DNA from 2 places in the Arthrobacter sp. TB 23 genome. Region 2 is predicted to be linked to the other one. Evidence: predicted binding sites of a transcription regulator. Region 2 holds the regulator's gene; the other holds the start of a gene.

Region 1 (9,025 bases), on a different contig from region 2:
AGTAGACCCCGTGGCCGTGTTCGCGGGCCCGCTGGTCGAGGCGGAATCCGCGCCGGATTCGGGAGGGATTCCCGATCCGGGAGCAGAAGCTGCACTGCTTTTCATACCCCAATTCCATCATCGAGCACCGACAGTATGAGGGGAAAATAGGGGTCCCGGAAAAAACTTTTTCGAAGTTTTTTTGCAGGCTGATTCTTCGCGGCCAGCGTGATGTGTCGAGGTCATAGGGGCCAAGGCTATGCAGGTGAGGCGGGCCCCTCGTAGGTTCCGAAACCCTGAACTCATGAAAAAGCCGCCCGGCGTCGCTGGGCGGCTTTTCACGGGTTCAGCTAGCCGACGTGATCCCGCCAACTGTGCTGAGGATCGAAGCCGAGCACGCTGCGGGCATGATCAATGGACAGCAACGTCTCGTGCTCGCCCACGTCCTTGACCACCTCGACGTCCGGGAACACCTCGGCAGCGAGTGATGCGCTGGAGCGGCTCATCACCGTGTCAGCTGCGGCGATGATGAACGTGTCGAAGCCCGGCCCTGCGTTTTCCAACGCCCGTTGCACGGCCTGCGCGCCGTCGCGACCGTCAATGTACCCCCAGAGATTCCACTTCCGAGCCATAGCGTCGGCATCGAAAGAAGGGAACTTCGCATAATCCTCGGGGTCCATGACGTTCGAGAACCGCAGCGCTGTAATGCTCAACTCGGGATCCCACCGCGTCAGCTGGATCGCCATCTGCTCTTCTAGGTGTTTGACCAGCGAGTAGGTGCTTTCCGGCCGTGCGGTGTACTTCTCGTCGACGGGGATGTAGGGCGGGTCCTCGTCGAAGGGTAGCCCCAGTACGGTCTCGCTGGACGCGTACACAACCTTCTTGATTCCAGCCCGGCGGCAGGCCTGGAACACGTTGTAGGTGGCCGGCATGTTGTTGTGGAAGGTCGCAGCATCTGCGTAGATGCCGGGAGCGGGAATGGCCGCCAGATGAACGACGGCGTCGAAGCCGGTATGTTGATCGTCGACACCCATGAAGGCATCAATGACGTGTCCGTAGTTGGTCAGGTCGATCTTCACGAAGCCAGGACCACGTTCCCCCTGCACGTCCATACCAATAACCTCATGCCCCGCGGCTCTCAGAACCGAGGTGACCGTGCGGCCCAATTTGCCGGTGGCACCGGTTACCGCGAGCCTCATACGGGCCGCTGCTCAGGCGAAACAGTTTTCGCCGGTTCGGTCTCCGCCATCGAACCAACCGCATCGTCAATCTTGGCCATTACAGCAGCGTCGAGGGTCACTCCCGATGCCACAGCATTTGACTTGACCTGCTCAGGCTTCGACGCGCCGATGATCGCTGCAGCAACGTTCTTGTTTTGCAGCACCCAGGCGATAGCCAGTTGTGCCATGGTGAGCCCAACCTCATCGGCGATCGGCTGGAGCTTCTGCACTCCGGTGAGTGTCTCGTCGGACATCCACCGCTCGATCATGTTCGAGCCACCCTTGTCATCGGCGGCCCGCGATCCTTCCTCGGGGGTGCCACCTGGCTGGTACTTGCCGGTCAACACGCCCTGCGCCACCGGTGACCAGACAATCTGGGACAACCCCAGCTCCTCGGACACGGGAACCACTTCCTCCTCAATGACCCGCCACAGCATCGAATACTGAGGCTGGTTGGAGATCAGCTGGAAGCCGAGTTCCTTGGCCAGCGCATGCCCGGCGCGGATCTGGCGCGCATCCCATTCGCTGACACCGATGTACAGGGCCTTGCCCTGGCGAACGATGTCCGCGAACGCCTGCATCGTCTCTTCCAGCGGCGTCTGGTAGTCGTAACGGTGCGCCTGGTACAAGTCCACATAGTCGGTCTGCAGGCGCTCCAGCGAACCGTTGATTGACTCCATGATGTGCTTACGGGAGAGCCCGACGTCGTTTGGCCCCTTCGGCCCGGTGGGCCCCCACACCTTGGTGAAGATCTCCAGGGACTGGCGCCGCTCGCCCTTCAGGGCTTCGCCGAGCACCGTTTCGGCGGCGGTGTTGGCGTACACATCTGCCGTGTCGAAACTGGTGATGCCCACATCCAGGGCCGCGCGCACACACTGGGTGGCGACGTCGTTCTCCACCTGCGAGCCGTGGGTCAACCAGTTGCCGTAGGTGATTTCCGAGATCTTGAATCCACTGTTTCCGAGGTATCGATAGTCCATACATTCGATGCTAGGGCACCACTCGAGAAATGAGGTGGATCACACTGCAGTGTCGTTGCCTAAGGTGACGATTTGCGGCGCGGTGGCCAGACAGTAGCGAAGCTGACCGAGGCAAACAGGGCCAACCGGTACACTGAATTGTCTTTGTTTCACCACCACTGATTGAGGGATTTTGGTTAAGTTCACCGCGCGTCTAGCCACGGCCGAGGAGCGGGACAACTGGGACGCGTTGGTGACGTCGAACCCTAACGGGGGAAACATGCTCCAGTCGGCATCCTTCGCCGATGTGAAGTCTCAGCACGGCTGGACTCCCCGGTTCCTGGTCTTTGAAAGCGCCGAGTACACCACCTACAACCTGGTGATCGAAAAGCGGCTGCCTCTGCTGGGCGCCCTCTGGTATCTCATCAAGGGCCCTGACGTTGCCGATCCTGCCCATGTGCCGGCGGTGCTTGACGCTTGCCGGGAACTGGTCCGTACCGGGCGTCACAACGTGTTCGCAGTGAAGGTGGAGCCCGACATCCCTGCCGACCACGACGTCGACCGGCTGTTTCTCAACGCGGGCCTGATCAAAACGTTCGATCTGCAGCCCAACGACCACACTGCGATCCTGGACACTACCCCCGAGCCGAACCAACTGCTGCGCAACCTGCATTCGCGCGGCCGCAACGCTGTACGTCGTGCCAGCCGTGAAGGCGTCGAAGTGCGCCGGATGGAACCCACTGACGAAAACTTTCGCCAGATGTACCAGCTGATGGCCCACATCGAGGATCGATCGGCCGCCAAGCTCCGCTCGTACCAGTACTACAGCCGGTTTTGGCGGAACTTCGCCGACGCCGGCCAGGGCCGCCTGTACTTCGTCTACGAAGATGGCAAACCCGCCGTTGGCGCGTTCGTCATCAACTACGGGCTCAAAGGCACTTACAAGGACGGCGGATCCAAGCCCAAACGATCCCAGTATGGTGACTCCCATTTGGTGCAGTGGCAGGCGATCACTGACCTCAAGGAAGAGTTCGGGATAGTTGAATACGATTTCTGCGGCACTCCGCCCAGCGACCGGCTCAAGGACCCCACCCATCAGCACCATGGGTTGGGTCTGTTCAAGACCAGCTTCACCAAGACTGTGACGGACTTCGTCGGCTGTTATGACCTACCGCTCAGCGCGTGGAAGTATCGACTCTGGAACGTGATCGGCGAGAAGGTCGCTCGACAAATCTACTGGCGCCGACACCAGCAACCGTTCTACTAAACAAACACTCCCGCTCCCTGCGGGCGCACCGGATGAAGGGGTGAATTCCATGGGAGAGAAGACCGAGGCCGACGACGGCCGCAACCCCAACACCAACCCTGCGCCGGTAGCCGAACAGCTGCCGATCGTTCCCACCGCGGGGACCCCGGCCAGCGTTGCCCAGCCCGCAGCACGTCCGGTTCATTCGCTGCCCGGCACCCCTGGGGGCCCGGGATACGCAGGCCGCTCCGGATCGGCCGGCAAGCCTGGCAGGTCTTCCGGAGCCAAGCCCAAGTCCCGCCCACGTCCGGCAAATAACAAGCCGGATCGCAGGACCTACTCGACGCCCACCGATGCGCTGCCGACCACGCCCCGTTCGGTGCGCCCCGACCGCTCGAATGCCGCAGCCAGGAAGGTACTCCGCCGACTGGTGCAGGGGGAGACTCCGCCCACCCAGGCGATGAGCATCGTTGAACGGCTGGCTGGCAGCCCCTATGCGAATCCCACCATCCAGGTTTCCGGGCCGGACATCAACGCGCGAAGAACCCTCGATTTCGCGCTGAGCCTGGCCGAAACGATGTTCCGGTACGGCGCCGGCGCCCTTGAGGTCGAAACCAGCATCATCGCGGTCACCGCAGCCTTTGGGCTGGACAACATCGAAGTGGACATCACCAACCAGTCGGTCATCCTGAACTATTCGGCCAAGGACCAGACCCCAGTCACCGTGCTGCGGGTGGTTCGTTCCTGGACCAATAACTACGCCGGCCTGCTGAAGGTGCATCAGTTGGTGACCGACGTCGTCAACGGCGGAACCTCGCGGATCGAAGCTGCGGCTCGGCTCGACGAGATCACCCACAAGCCGAAACCCTTTCCCCGGTGGATGGTGACGGCTGCCTTCGGTGTCTTCGGGGCTGCCATCGTGAGTTTCATTGGTGGCGGACCGTTGGAGTCGCTGATCAGCTTTGCCAGCTGCATCGGCGTCGACCTCCTCTTGCGTCAGTTGGGGAAGTGGCGGGTTCCTGAGTTCTTCTCGGTAGCTACAGCCTCGGGTATGGTCACGATCATCGCGATGTTTTTCTGGTGGCTCGATATCGGCATTGCGCCGTCGTTCGTGGTGGTGGGCGGAATCCTGCTACTGCTGCCGACTGGCCGGCTCGTCTCCGCAACCCAGGACGCGATCAACGGATTCCCGGTCACCGCGGCGGGCAGGTATCTATCAGCGTTCCTCGTGTTTGCCGCGATCATCTCCGGGATCGCCGTCGCGTTGGTCGTTGGCGCACTGGTGGGGGTGCCAGAGCTGGCGCTGACGACCGAAGGGTCAATGTATCCGCTGCCGGTGGCGGCAGCCCTGGTGCTGATCGCCGTCGCCATGATCGGAGTCGCAGAACAGACCGACATGAAACTCCTGCTCCCCACGGCCCTGATCGGTGTCACCGGTTTCCTGCTGTACTCGCTGGTGGTCAGCCTGGGCGTGGGCTACCGCCTAGCCCCGGCGATTGCCGCAGTGCTGATCGGGATGCTCGCGAGAATGGTGGCGTTGCGGATGGGCGCGCCCCAGTTGGTCGTGGCAGTTCCGGCGGTCATGTTCCTCTACCCGGGCCTGATGGTGTTCAGGTCGATGTACGGCTTGACGATCGAAACCGAGCTGATTGGGGCTGGCACCAACAGCCTGTTCAATGCGTTGACGATCATTCTTGCCATTGCCGGCGGCGTGGTGCTGGGTGACAACCTCGCCCGTCCGCTGACCAAGGGAGTCAGTAGTAACGAACGCCGGAACCGGCGCCGGTAAGTCAGCGCAACTGCCAGTCCACCGGTTCGGCGCCCTGCTCCGCCAGGAACTTGTTGACCCGGGTGAAGGGCCGGCTGCCGAAGAACCCTCGCGACGCCGACAGCGGGCTCGGGTGCACTGACTCGATCACCGGAGTGCTGCCGAGCAGCGGCTTGATCTGCTGGGCGTCCCTGCCCCACAGCACCGCAACCAGAGGTAGGTTTCTGGCCACCAGGGCTTCCACCGCTGCATCGGTCACTACGTCCCAGCCCAGTCTGCGGTGTGACGCCGCGCCGCCGGCCCGCACCGTCAGGACCCGGTTCAGCAGCAACACTCCCTGCTCGGCCCACCCCGACAGGTCGCCGTGCGCAGGAACCGACGTGCCGGTGTCGGCAGCGAGTTCCCGATAGATATTGGCGAGGCTCCGTGGAAGCGGCCGGGTGCTTCCCGCTACCGAGAAGGACAGCCCGACGGCGTGCCCCGGCGTCGGGTACGGGTCCTGACCCAGGATCAACACCTTGACCTGATCCATCGGGTAACTGAACGCCCGGAGGATGTGCTCGGCTGGCGGCAGGATCTCGTGTCCGCCGTCGACTTCCGTGCGGAGCCGATCGGCGAGCAGGTGCAGTTGCGGCTCGATCGGCGCCAGCGCAGCAGCCCAGGACGGATGGACGACGTCGGCCACCGGAACGGGGGCGGCGAACGGGAATTCCGAGCCGTCCAGAATCGGGGACGCCGTGGGGGAGGGGGCTGGCTCAGGGAAGAGGGCGCTCTGGTATTCGGACACCCTCCCATCCTTGTGCCCGAGCCCGCCAAATGACAACCGTGTTATTCCCAATTACCATGAAGGTCAACGGCAGCGTTCCACTAAGCTGCCTTCAACTAAGGGGCGATAGGCAGTGACTGATGCGGTGCGCGCTGACAGTGCGGTACACCCTGATCCGGAGGGTCACCGTCAGGCGTCTGTGCTGGGAGACCGCGAGCAGCAAATGCTCGCCCTTGAACGCCAGTGGTGGAAGTACTCAGGGGCCAAGGAACAAGCCATCCGCGAACTGTTCGACCTGTCGGCTACCCACTACTACCAAATCCTCAACGCCATGATCGACACCGAGGCAGCATTGGCTCACGATCCGATGCTGGTCAAGCGACTGCGTAGACTACGTACATCGCGTCAGCGCGCGCGCTCAGCCCGCCGCCTCGGCGCTGACATCTGAACGCTCCCGGCGAACCCTTTACAGCGCCAAAACCCAAGGATGACGCATAACTATGAGCCAGTACCCCCGGGACGAGTTCGACAAGATCCCTGAATCCGCATCGCGGCAGGGCGTTCACCGGGAAAGACTGGTTCCTCCGCGGTCCAGTGGGCTGGCGTTGAAAATCCTGGTTGGGGTACTCGCGCTCGCCGTCGGGCTGGCCGCCTACTTTATTCTTCCCCGTCTTGGCATTGGCCAGACGGAGTCATCCGCCAGCCAGACCACCACCGCGCCGGTCTCCGAGACCACCTCGAACGCGTCGCCTGCCCCGGCCGACGACGACGCTTCCGAGCCCGAGCCGACCCCGTCCAATCCGGCGACCCAAGCCCCAACGGGGGCTCCCGCTGATGAGCCCACCGAGGCTGAACCCACTCCCAGCGAGGAACCGGCAGCGATCGACCGGGCCCAGGCAGTAAACGTCTACAACTCAACGGGCATCGGCGGATTGGCCAGTTCGGCAGCCGGCCGGGTCACGGCTGGTGGCTGGACTGTGGGCCAGATCGCAGACTGGGGTGGAGCGCCGCCCCAGACCTCAGTGATCTTCTACAACAACGCCTCCCAGCTGGCGGCGGCACAGGAAGTAGCTGGCATCCTCGGCATCCCAACCCTGGTCGAAACCACCGAAGTGTCTTCGAGCATCACAGTGGTTGTCGGCCCCGGATTCCAATAGGCATTGAGTAGGAAGCACGGTTCCGCGACGCACGAGTGGTCCGTGGTGCCATTTATGACTCAGTGGTGTACGGCGTCACCCGTGCCCAGTGGGAGGGTCTTCACTTGCACTCAGGCAGCCAGAGTGCTAATTATTGAGTTAGCACTCTAAGCCGCTGACTGCTAATTGTTGGCGGGGTTGGATGTGACAAGCACACCACTGTGGTGAGGGTCGTGGCGGGACGTAAAGAGATCGTCCTGCTGATACCCGTCCGTCGCGGGCACCGCAGCCGGTGAGCATAAGTTTGCTGATAAGCAGTACTGTCCCCGAAAGGACCTAAGCCACTATGGCCAAGATCATTTCTTTTGATGAAGAGGCACGCCGCGGCCTTGAGCGCGGACTCAACATCCTCGCCGACGCCGTCAAGGTAACGCTGGGCCCACGTGGCCGCAACGTCGTCCTGGAAAAGAAGTGGGGCGCCCCCACGATCACCAACGATGGTGTATCCATCGCCAAGGAGATCGAACTGGACGACCCGTTCGAAAAGATCGGCGCAGAGCTGGTTAAGGAAGTCGCCAAAAAGACTGACGACGTCGCCGGCGACGGTACCACCACCGCCACCGTCCTTGCACAGGCACTGGTCAAGGAAGGCCTGCGGAACGTTGCTGCTGGCGCCGATCCACTGAGCCTGAAGCGCGGCATCGAGAAGGCTGTTGAAGCCGTCACACGCGAGCTGCTGGCTTCCGCCAAGGAAATCGAAACCAAGGAAGAGATCGCTGCAACGGCTTCCATCTCTGCTGGTGACCAGCAAATCGGCGATCTGATCGCTGAAGCGCTGGACAAGGTCGGCAAAGAAGGCGTTATCACCGTTGAAGAATCCAACACCTTCGGCCTTGAGCTCGAGCTCACCGAGGGCATGCGGTTCGACAAGGGCTACATCTCCGGCTACTTCGTTACCGACGCAGAGCGCCAGGAAACGGTACTTGAAGATCCGTACATCCTGATCGTCAACTCCAAGATCTCCAACGTCAAGGACCTCGTAGCGGTTCTTGAGAAGGTCATGCAGTCAGGCAAGCCCCTGCTGATCATCGCCGAAGACATCGAAGGCGAAGCGCTGGCTACCCTGGTGGTCAACAAGATCCGTGGCACGTTCAAGTCGGTAGCCGTCAAGGCTCCAGGTTTCGGTGACCGCCGCAAGGCCCAGCTGGCTGACATCGCCATCCTCACCGGTGGCCAGGTTATCGCCGAAGAAGTTGGCCTCAAGCTTGAGAACGCCACCCTCGACCTCCTGGGTAGCGCACGCAAGGTTGTTGTCACCAAGGACGAGACCACCATCGTCGAAGGTGCAGGCAACGCCGAAGAGATCGCCGGACGCGTCAGCCAGATCCGCGCCGAGATCGAGAACTCCGACTCCGACTACGACCGCGAGAAGCTGCAGGAACGTCTAGCCAAGCTGGCCGGCGGCGTTGCAGTCATCAAGGCCGGAGCTGCAACCGAGGTTGAGCTCAAGGAGCGCAAGCACCGCATTGAGGACGCAGTCCGCAACGCCAAGGCAGCAGTCGAAGAGGGAATCGTCGCCGGTGGCGGCGTTGCTCTCATCCAGGCCGGCGCCAAGGCTTTCGCATCACTGCAGCTCGAAGGCGACGAGGCAACCGGCGCGAACATAGTTCGCGTTGCCATCGACGCTCCTCTGAAGCAGATCGCCTTCAACGCCGGCCTTGAGCCAGGCGTCGTTGTCGACAAGGTCCGCGGACTGCCTGCAGGCCACGGCCTGAACGCAGCAACCGGCGTGTACGAAGACCTGCTGGCAGCCGGAGTCAACGACCCCGTAAAGGTCACCCGCTCTGCACTGCAGAACGCGGCATCCATCGCTGGTCTGTTCCTCACCACCGAAGCCGTAGTAGCTGACAAGCCTGAAAAGGCTCCAGCCGGCGGCGGCGGCGGCGACGAA
Region 2 (7,272 bases):
CATGGCGAGGTAGGTTTTCCCGGTGCCCGCAGGGCCGATGCCAAACACCACCGTGTGCCGGTCAATCGCCTCGACGTAGTCCCGCTGGTTCAGGGTCTTTGGCCTGATAGTCCTGCCACGGGAGGAGAGGATGTTCATGGTGAGGACATCGGAGGGACTACTCACCGACTGATCCTTCAACATGGACACCAGCTGTTTGAGAACCTGGGGGTTGACGGTGGTGTTGTTGGCTGCGAGGGTGCGGATCTCGGAGATCAGACGTTCGGTGCGCGCGACGTCGACGGCCGGGCCCGTGATCGACAGCTCATTACCCCGGACGTGAAGATTGACCCCCACGAAAGTGCTCTCGATCAGCCTGAGCGCCTCATCGTTGGTTCCAAGCGCTTGAACCATTTGTTCCGTCGAATCGAAGTGGACCACCTTCGTGTCCAAGCCCACTGCGCTGATGCCAACTGAAGAATCGGTCATATAATCGGCCCTCGCGGCCTTCCATCTCTCCTTGAATCGGTTGGTGACGGCATACCGCCCCTTGACTAATCTTACGTTACGTCCCTGCCCGGCGGCCGTCCCCGGCCGCCGGATTCCGCCGTCGACGGAACCGGAGGTTTTACGGCGTCTCCGCGCGCCCAGGAAGCAGATGATCTCATCTGGGCAACGGCCCGGTTTCAATCCTGTCTCAGTCCGGCGACGACTTGGCTAAACCCCGTTCGGGGCCTGTTGCCATATGCGAAGCTGGAAACGTTGCTTTGAGTGCATTACTCGGCGGCGCACCAATCCGGCCGAGTGGTACAGCGAAAGGACAGGACGCGAATGGAGTGGTCCTTTCAACGCGATGCTGCCCGGCGCCGGCCTGGACGCGCTCTCTCGGTCACCGCGCTAATCGTCCTCGCTGGTCTGGGCCTGGGTGGCTGCACACCGGTCCCCGGCGATGATGCGACGGCCTCGCTTTCTGGACAACCAAACACGTCAGCTGGCCCAGCGTCGGCAGAGCACTCCGCAGTGACGGAATCCGCTACCCTGCGCAACCTGCTCCCCGTCTACTGGATGGGAGACAACGACGGAAGCATCCAGCTCTACCGGGAGTTCCTGGACGGCGGGAACGGTGGTGACCCAATCGCGGCGGCGGTCCAGGCGATGACCGCCAACTCACCAATCGATCCCGACTACTTTGGGTCGTGGTCCCCCGCCGAGTCTGTCAGCGCATCAATCTCCCCCGACAACGTTATTACGGTCGATATCTCGGCCGAGGCCTTCGATGCGCAGCTCGACCAGGGTGCCGCCTATCGTGCCATCCAGCAGCTCGTATACACAGCCACAGCGGCGGCGGCCAACGCGGGCCTGGTCTCGGGCGGTGACCCCAGCCGCGTCGTCGTCCTGGTGGACGGAGCGGCGGGGTTCAATGCTTTCGGCCACATCGAACTCGGTGGCCCGTTGCAGCGGGACTCGGCGTTGATGGCTCCGATCTGGATCATCGAACCCCAGCATGGGGCGGTCCGCGACCAGCCGACGATCACCGTGTCAGGCAGCGGAATGACGGAGAACGCGGTCCTGCACTGGCGGATCGACGAGGTGGTCGGCGATGAGCTGGAATCGTACCGCACTGGAACGGTGGGACTGGACGCCAGCGCCAGTTCCCCCGGACTCTTCGAGTTCACGATCGCCCTGGTGCCCGGTGAATACGAGATCAGCGTCTTCGACCGTCCGCAGGGCGTCCAGGAGAACCGTGAACTCGATACCGACACCAAGCGCGTCACGGTGCAGTAGGCAGCTGAGCCTCCTGCTTTCCTTCCCGGGGCTTGCTATTCCCGGGTGAGCACGGGACCTTATTCCCGGGTGAGCACGGAACTGAACCGGCTACCAGCGGCCCAGCAGTTGGCTCAGGACCGCAAGGGCGGCGGGTCCGGCGGTGGAGGAGCGCAGCACCTGGCCGCCGAGCCTGGCCGGATGCGCACCGTTCGACACGAACAGCTCCAGCTCCTGCCCGCTGATGCCCCCCTCGGGGCCGACCACCACTGCAATGCTGGTGGGCGGGGTGTCGGCCTGTGGCCCAACCAGTGCCCCAACCCCAGTTTCAGCGTCCTCGTGGAGGATCAGAGCGAGGTCCACGCCGGCAAGCCAGGCTGCCAGAGACCCGCTGTCGTGCAATGGCAGCACCTCGGGGAGGGTGGCACGCCGTGACTGTTTGGCGGCTCCCCACACCGTGGATTCCCATTTTCGCTGCCCTTTGAGCGCCTTGTCGGCGCGCCAACGGACAATACTTCGATCCGCCTGCCAGGGAATAACCGCATCGACGCCGAGTTCAGTGGCGGCCTCGACCGCCAGTTCATCCCGGTCCCCCTTGGCCAGTGCCTGCACCAGGATGAGACGGCAGGCGGGGGCCGGCTCGTCAATCACTGTTCGCACCTCGAGGGTGACTTCCTGCCCGGCGCTGGCCGTGACCACGCCGACGATTCTACGCCCGCGGCCGTCGGCGACGTCAATCGTCTCGCCGGCTGCCAGCCGTTTGACGGTCGCCGCGTGCCGGGCCTCGGCCCCGGTGAGGGTGAAACTGGCTCCGGGGAGGACAGCAGCCAGCGCCTCAGGGTCTCCGAAGTAGAGTGCGTTGCTCACCCCTAGAGATTACCCAACCGCTCCCGCAACTTCGCGAACACCCCTGAACCGCTGCTGGCCAGCTGACCCTCAACAAATTCCTCGCCGCGGAGTTCGGCAAGTTTGCGCAGCAGCTCTTCCTGCGCCTGGTCAACGTTGCGCGGAGTCTCGACGTTCAGGTGCACCTTGAGGTCACCACGCCCGTACCCGCGGAGGTGGGTTACGCCAAGTCCGCGAAGAGTCACGATCTCGCCCGACTGCGTGCCTGCTTTGATCCCCAGTTCCTGGTCGCCGTCGAAGGAGGCGAGGTTCACGGTGGTGCCCAGGGCGGCGGCGGTCATCGGCACGCTGAGGGTGACGTGGAGGTCGTCACCCTCACGGAGGAAGGAGGGATCCGGGTTAACCCGGATCTCCACATAGAGGTCGCCCTGCGGTCCGCCGGCCATACCGGCCTCGCCCTGGCCCCCCAGTTGAATGCGGGTGCCGGTCGACACGCCTGCGGGCACCTTGATGGTGAGGCTCCGACGGCTACGCACCCGACCGTCGCCGTTGCATTCGTTACAGGGGTTCGGGATGACTGTGCCGTACCCCTGGCAGGTGCCACACGTGGCACTGGTCATGACCTGGCCCAGAATGGACCGCACCGCACGCTGCACCTGACCCGACCCGCCGCAAATGTCGCAGGTTCGGGGGGAAGTGCCGGGCTGGCAGCAGGACCCGTCGCAGGTGGGACACACTGCTGCGGTATCGACGTCGATCTTTTTGTTGATCCCGAAGACTGCGTCGACCAGGTCGATCCGCACGGCGATCAGGGCGTCCTGGCCGCGACGGGTGCGCGACGGCGGGCCGCTGGCACCACCGCCACCGAAGAATGTTTCGAAGATGTCCTGGAAGGCGAAGCCCGGCCCTGCGTGTCCGCCGCCGAATCCGTTGTCGGTCCCGTTCTCGTTGCCGGTCGTGTCATACACGCGCCGTTTCTGCGGGTCCGAGAGCACCTCGTAGGCACGGGTGACCAATTTGAACTCTTCAGAGGCATCCGGCCCGGAGTTGACGTCCGGGTGCAGCTTTCGCGCGAGCTTGCGGTAGGCCTTCTTGATTTCCTCGCCGCTCGCATCGCGGTTCACACCGAGGACTTCATAGTGATTACTCACTCCTGCACTTCACTTCCTATGTCACTGACCGGTGCAGGGCTTGGTGCCCTGCCGGTATGGGGTCGACTGTTTCTACAACAAGTTCGCTGATGCGGTTACGTCAGGGTTAGTCCGTCAGGATCCGCGATAGGTACCGGGCTACCGCCCGCACCGCCGACATCGACGTCGGGTAGTCCATTCGGGTTGGCCCAAGGACTCCTACCTTGGCCAACGAGTCGGGACCGTATCCGGTGGCAATCACCGAGGCTTCAGCGAGGCCGCCGTGCGGGTTCTCCCGGCCGATCCGCACCGAGACGCCAAACGCATCCTGCTTCATTTCGGAAAGCAGGCGAAGCATTACTACCTGCTCCTCCAGGGCCTCGAGCACCGGCCCGATGCTCAGAGGAAAGTCTACGGTGGATCGGGCCAGGTTGGCTGTACCAGCCATCACAATCCGGTCATCCCGGTTGATGCCAGCCAACTGTTCGAGCGCCCGCGCCAGCACGGTGCCCGCCCTGCGCTGCTGGAACGACAGGGCTCCCACGGCGAGTGCGAGTTCCTGCGGAAGGGACGCCAGCTTGGTGCCGGCGACGGAACCGAGGAAGTGCTGCCGAAGCTCGGCGAGGGATGATTCGGGCACCGGTTCGGGCAGCGGGACAACCCGCTGCTGGACTGTTCCGTTGGTCGCTATGAGCACCACCAGAACCTGGTTGGGCGCCAGTAGGACGAACTCCAGGTGCCGGACGGCTGCGCTACCCAGATGTGGGTATTGGACCACCGCCACCTGATTGGTCAGGTGGGAGAGCAGCCGCACTGTCCGGTCCATGACGTCGTCGAGATCCTCTGCCTCCTCCAGGAGCGCCTGGATGGCGCGCTTTTCGGCAGCAGACAGAGGCTTGACCTCGGAAATCTGGTCGACGAACAGTCGGTAGCCCTTGTCGGTGGGGATGCGACCCGAGCTGGTGTGGGGCGCGGTGATCAGCCCCTCTTCTTCCAGGACAGCCATATCATTACGGATGGTGGCCGATGATACCCCCAGCTGATGCCGCTCCACGAGTGCTTTGGAGCCCACAGGCTCGCGGGAATGCACATAGTCCTCGACGATGGCACGCAACACTTCGAGTCTGCGTGGTTCGCTCACTTTTCACCTCCGCACACGTTTACTGTCTCTTCCGGCAGATCTGGCACTCGACACGCCCAAGTGCCAAGTCTAGTACGTTCGAAGGGATTGTTAGCATTGAAAATCCCTGGCCGGACCGTCCAGCGGCGAGTCGGGAAGTGAGCAACAATTTTGTCCAGTTATGAATGGGGCGCCCAGGACATCTCAGCCCCCCGCCAGGTTTCCCTGCCAAAGGTTCCGGTCAGCCGGGGCCTGGTTCTGGAGGATGTGCGGAGCGGGTACGTTGGCGCGGTGGTCCGGGTGGAGAAATCTGGTGGCATGCACGTCATGGTGCTCGAGGACCGGCGCGGCAGACTCAAGACTTTCCCGCTCGGGTTCGGGTTCCACGTCGACGGCGGGCCCGTTGAGGTGGTGGCACCCGCGCTGGCACCACCAGCGCCAGCCCGCAAGGTGACGGCGTCGGGATCGGTCAAAGTGGAGGGCGCCCGCGCGAGGACCGCCCGGGCCAGCAGGATCTGGGTGGAGGGACAGCACGATGCTGAGCTGATCGAAAAAGTGTGGGGCGACGATCTGCGTCTTGAGGGGATCGTCGTCGAGCCGCTGCACGGCGTTGACGACCTTGCCGGGATGATCCGCACCTTTAGTCCTGGACCGAACCGCCGGCTCGGTATCCTCGTCGACCATCTGGTAGCGGGGTCGAAGGAACAGCGCATCGCCCAGGAAGCCATGAAGGTTCCGGGAGCCGCCGCCAACGTCCTGGTGGTGGGACACCCGTATGTCGATGTGTGGCAGGCAATCAAGCCGGCGGCCGTCGGGCTCACCGCGTGGCCGGTGGTACCACGGGGCCAGGACTGGAAGACCGGAATACTCGCCGGTCTCGGCTGGCCGAACGCCGACAAGGCAGCGGTGGCACATGGCTGGAAGCGGTTGCTGGGGTGCGTCAATAGTTACTCCGACCTTGAGCCGTCGCTGCTCGGGCGGGTCGAAGAAGTGATCGATTTTTTGACCCCTCCCGGAGATTTCGACGCGACAATTTAAGCCCCAGTGCACGTTTGCTGGCGACGAAGTATCCTAGATAGGAAGGCTCCTGATCAAGGCTGCCCCGAAGCAATAGAGGATGTTCAGTTGTCTAACCCCGCCGACCAGCACGGAAACCACGGATCCGAGGACGGCCACGGCCAGCCCCGATCCGCTTTTGAGGGTGCCCCGGCGAATGCCTTGCCTCTGACCGCGACGGAAGACCGGCAGTGGGCAACCCTGTCGCACTTCGGGGGAATCCTCGGTTTCATTCCGTCGCTGCTCATCCTGCTGATTTTCAAGAACCGGGGACCTTTCACCGCCCAGGAAGCGCGGGAGGCGTTCAACTTCACCTTCCCGCCGACGGTGTTGGCGTTCGTGGCCTGGCTGCTCTCCCTCTTGCCAGCGGTCGGCGGCATGTTCGCCGTCGTCAACGCCCTGATCTGGGTGGCAATCGCCGTATCCTCGGTCATTGCCGGGATCCAGGTCAACCGTGGCCGCCCCTACCGGTACGCGTTCAACCTGCGGCTCTTCCGTTAGGAACCTAGTCGGGTAGTAGCCTGCGGACGACCGCGTCGGCGAGCAACCGGCCCTTGCCAGTGAGCGTGATCGTTCCGGCGAAGGCCTCCGCTGCAACGATCAGTTCATCAGCAATCAATCCGGCGACGGCGAGCCGCCCCCCTGGGTGCAGCACCCGGGTTGGTAGACCCTCGCGCAGCCTGGCGCGAAGCATCACGTCCTCGGTGTAGCGGGTCTCCGCGTCCAGGATTTCGCGGCCAGCGGCCGGTGACACTCCGGTTGAGAGGCGCTGGGCGTAGGCGGTCGGGTGCTTCACATTCCACCAGCGCACACCGCCCAGATGCGAGTGCGCGCCGGGACCAGCTCCCCACCAGTCGTCGCCACGCCAGTAGGCAAGATTATGCCTGCACTCGTCCGCAGGTGTGCGGGCCCAGTTGCTTACCTCGTACCATCCGAGTCCGGCGGCTGCCATCGCGCGTTCGGCCAGGGCGTACTTCTCGGCGTGATCGTCGTCGTCGATGTCGGGCACCTCGCCACGGCGGATCCGGGCCGCAAGTTTGGTGCCGTCCTCGATGATCAGTGCGTAGGCAGAGACGTGGTCCGGACCGTAGGACAGCGCCGCGTCAAGGGTCTGCTGCCAGTCGGCTGCGGACTCCCCCGGGGTGCCGTAGATCAGGTCAAGGCTGACGCGCAGCCCGGCTTCCCGCGCCCATTGCACGGCCAGTGGCACCCGTTCGGGCGCATGGGTGCGGTCCAGTACCTTCAGCACGTGCGGAACAGCCGACTGCATCCCGAACGACACCCTGGTGAAACCCGCCTGCGCCAGCACCGCAAGTGACTCGGGCGTGACCGAATCGGGGTTGGCCTCCGTGGTGACTTCAGCGCCTGGCGCGAGCC

The links. Region 2 encodes HrcA, which represses chaperone genes, less so after heat shock. Its sites were predicted from a motif close to TTNGCACTCGNNNNNNNCGAGTGCNAA; they were not measured.
Region 1: groL (chaperonin GroEL) is a predicted target of HrcA. The motif match lies at 7,199-7,225, and genes of this name have one in related genera.

What each region holds. Positions count from the first base shown of each region.
Region 1 is NZ_ALPM01000105.1:1,040-10,064, forward strand. Features, by position in the region: gene B384_RS0114435 (NAD-dependent epimerase/dehydratase family protein) at 330-1,178, opposite strand; gene B384_RS0114440 (aldo/keto reductase family protein) at 1,175-2,179, opposite strand; gene B384_RS0114445 (lipid II:glycine glycyltransferase FemX) at 2,352-3,425, shown strand; gene B384_RS0114450 (threonine/serine ThrE exporter family protein) at 3,475-5,193, shown strand; gene B384_RS0114455 (uracil-DNA glycosylase) at 5,195-5,959, opposite strand; gene B384_RS0114460 (DUF3263 domain-containing protein) at 6,084-6,386, shown strand; gene B384_RS0114465 (LytR C-terminal domain-containing protein) at 6,439-7,095, shown strand; gene groL (chaperonin GroEL) at 7,421-9,025, shown strand, end outside.
Region 2 is NZ_ALPM01000063.1:100,620-107,891, forward strand. Features, by position in the region: partial or broken gene B384_RS18400 (PhoH family protein) at 1-468, opposite strand, end outside; gene B384_RS0108925 (GerMN domain-containing protein) at 811-1,764, shown strand; gene B384_RS0108930 (16S rRNA (uracil(1498)-N(3))-methyltransferase) at 1,855-2,610, opposite strand; gene dnaJ (molecular chaperone DnaJ) at 2,613-3,740, opposite strand; gene hrcA (heat-inducible transcriptional repressor HrcA) at 3,847-4,860, opposite strand; gene B384_RS0108945 (DUF3097 family protein) at 5,011-5,877, shown strand; gene B384_RS0108950 (DUF4870 domain-containing protein) at 5,965-6,396, shown strand; gene hemW (radical SAM family heme chaperone HemW) at 6,401-7,272, opposite strand, start outside.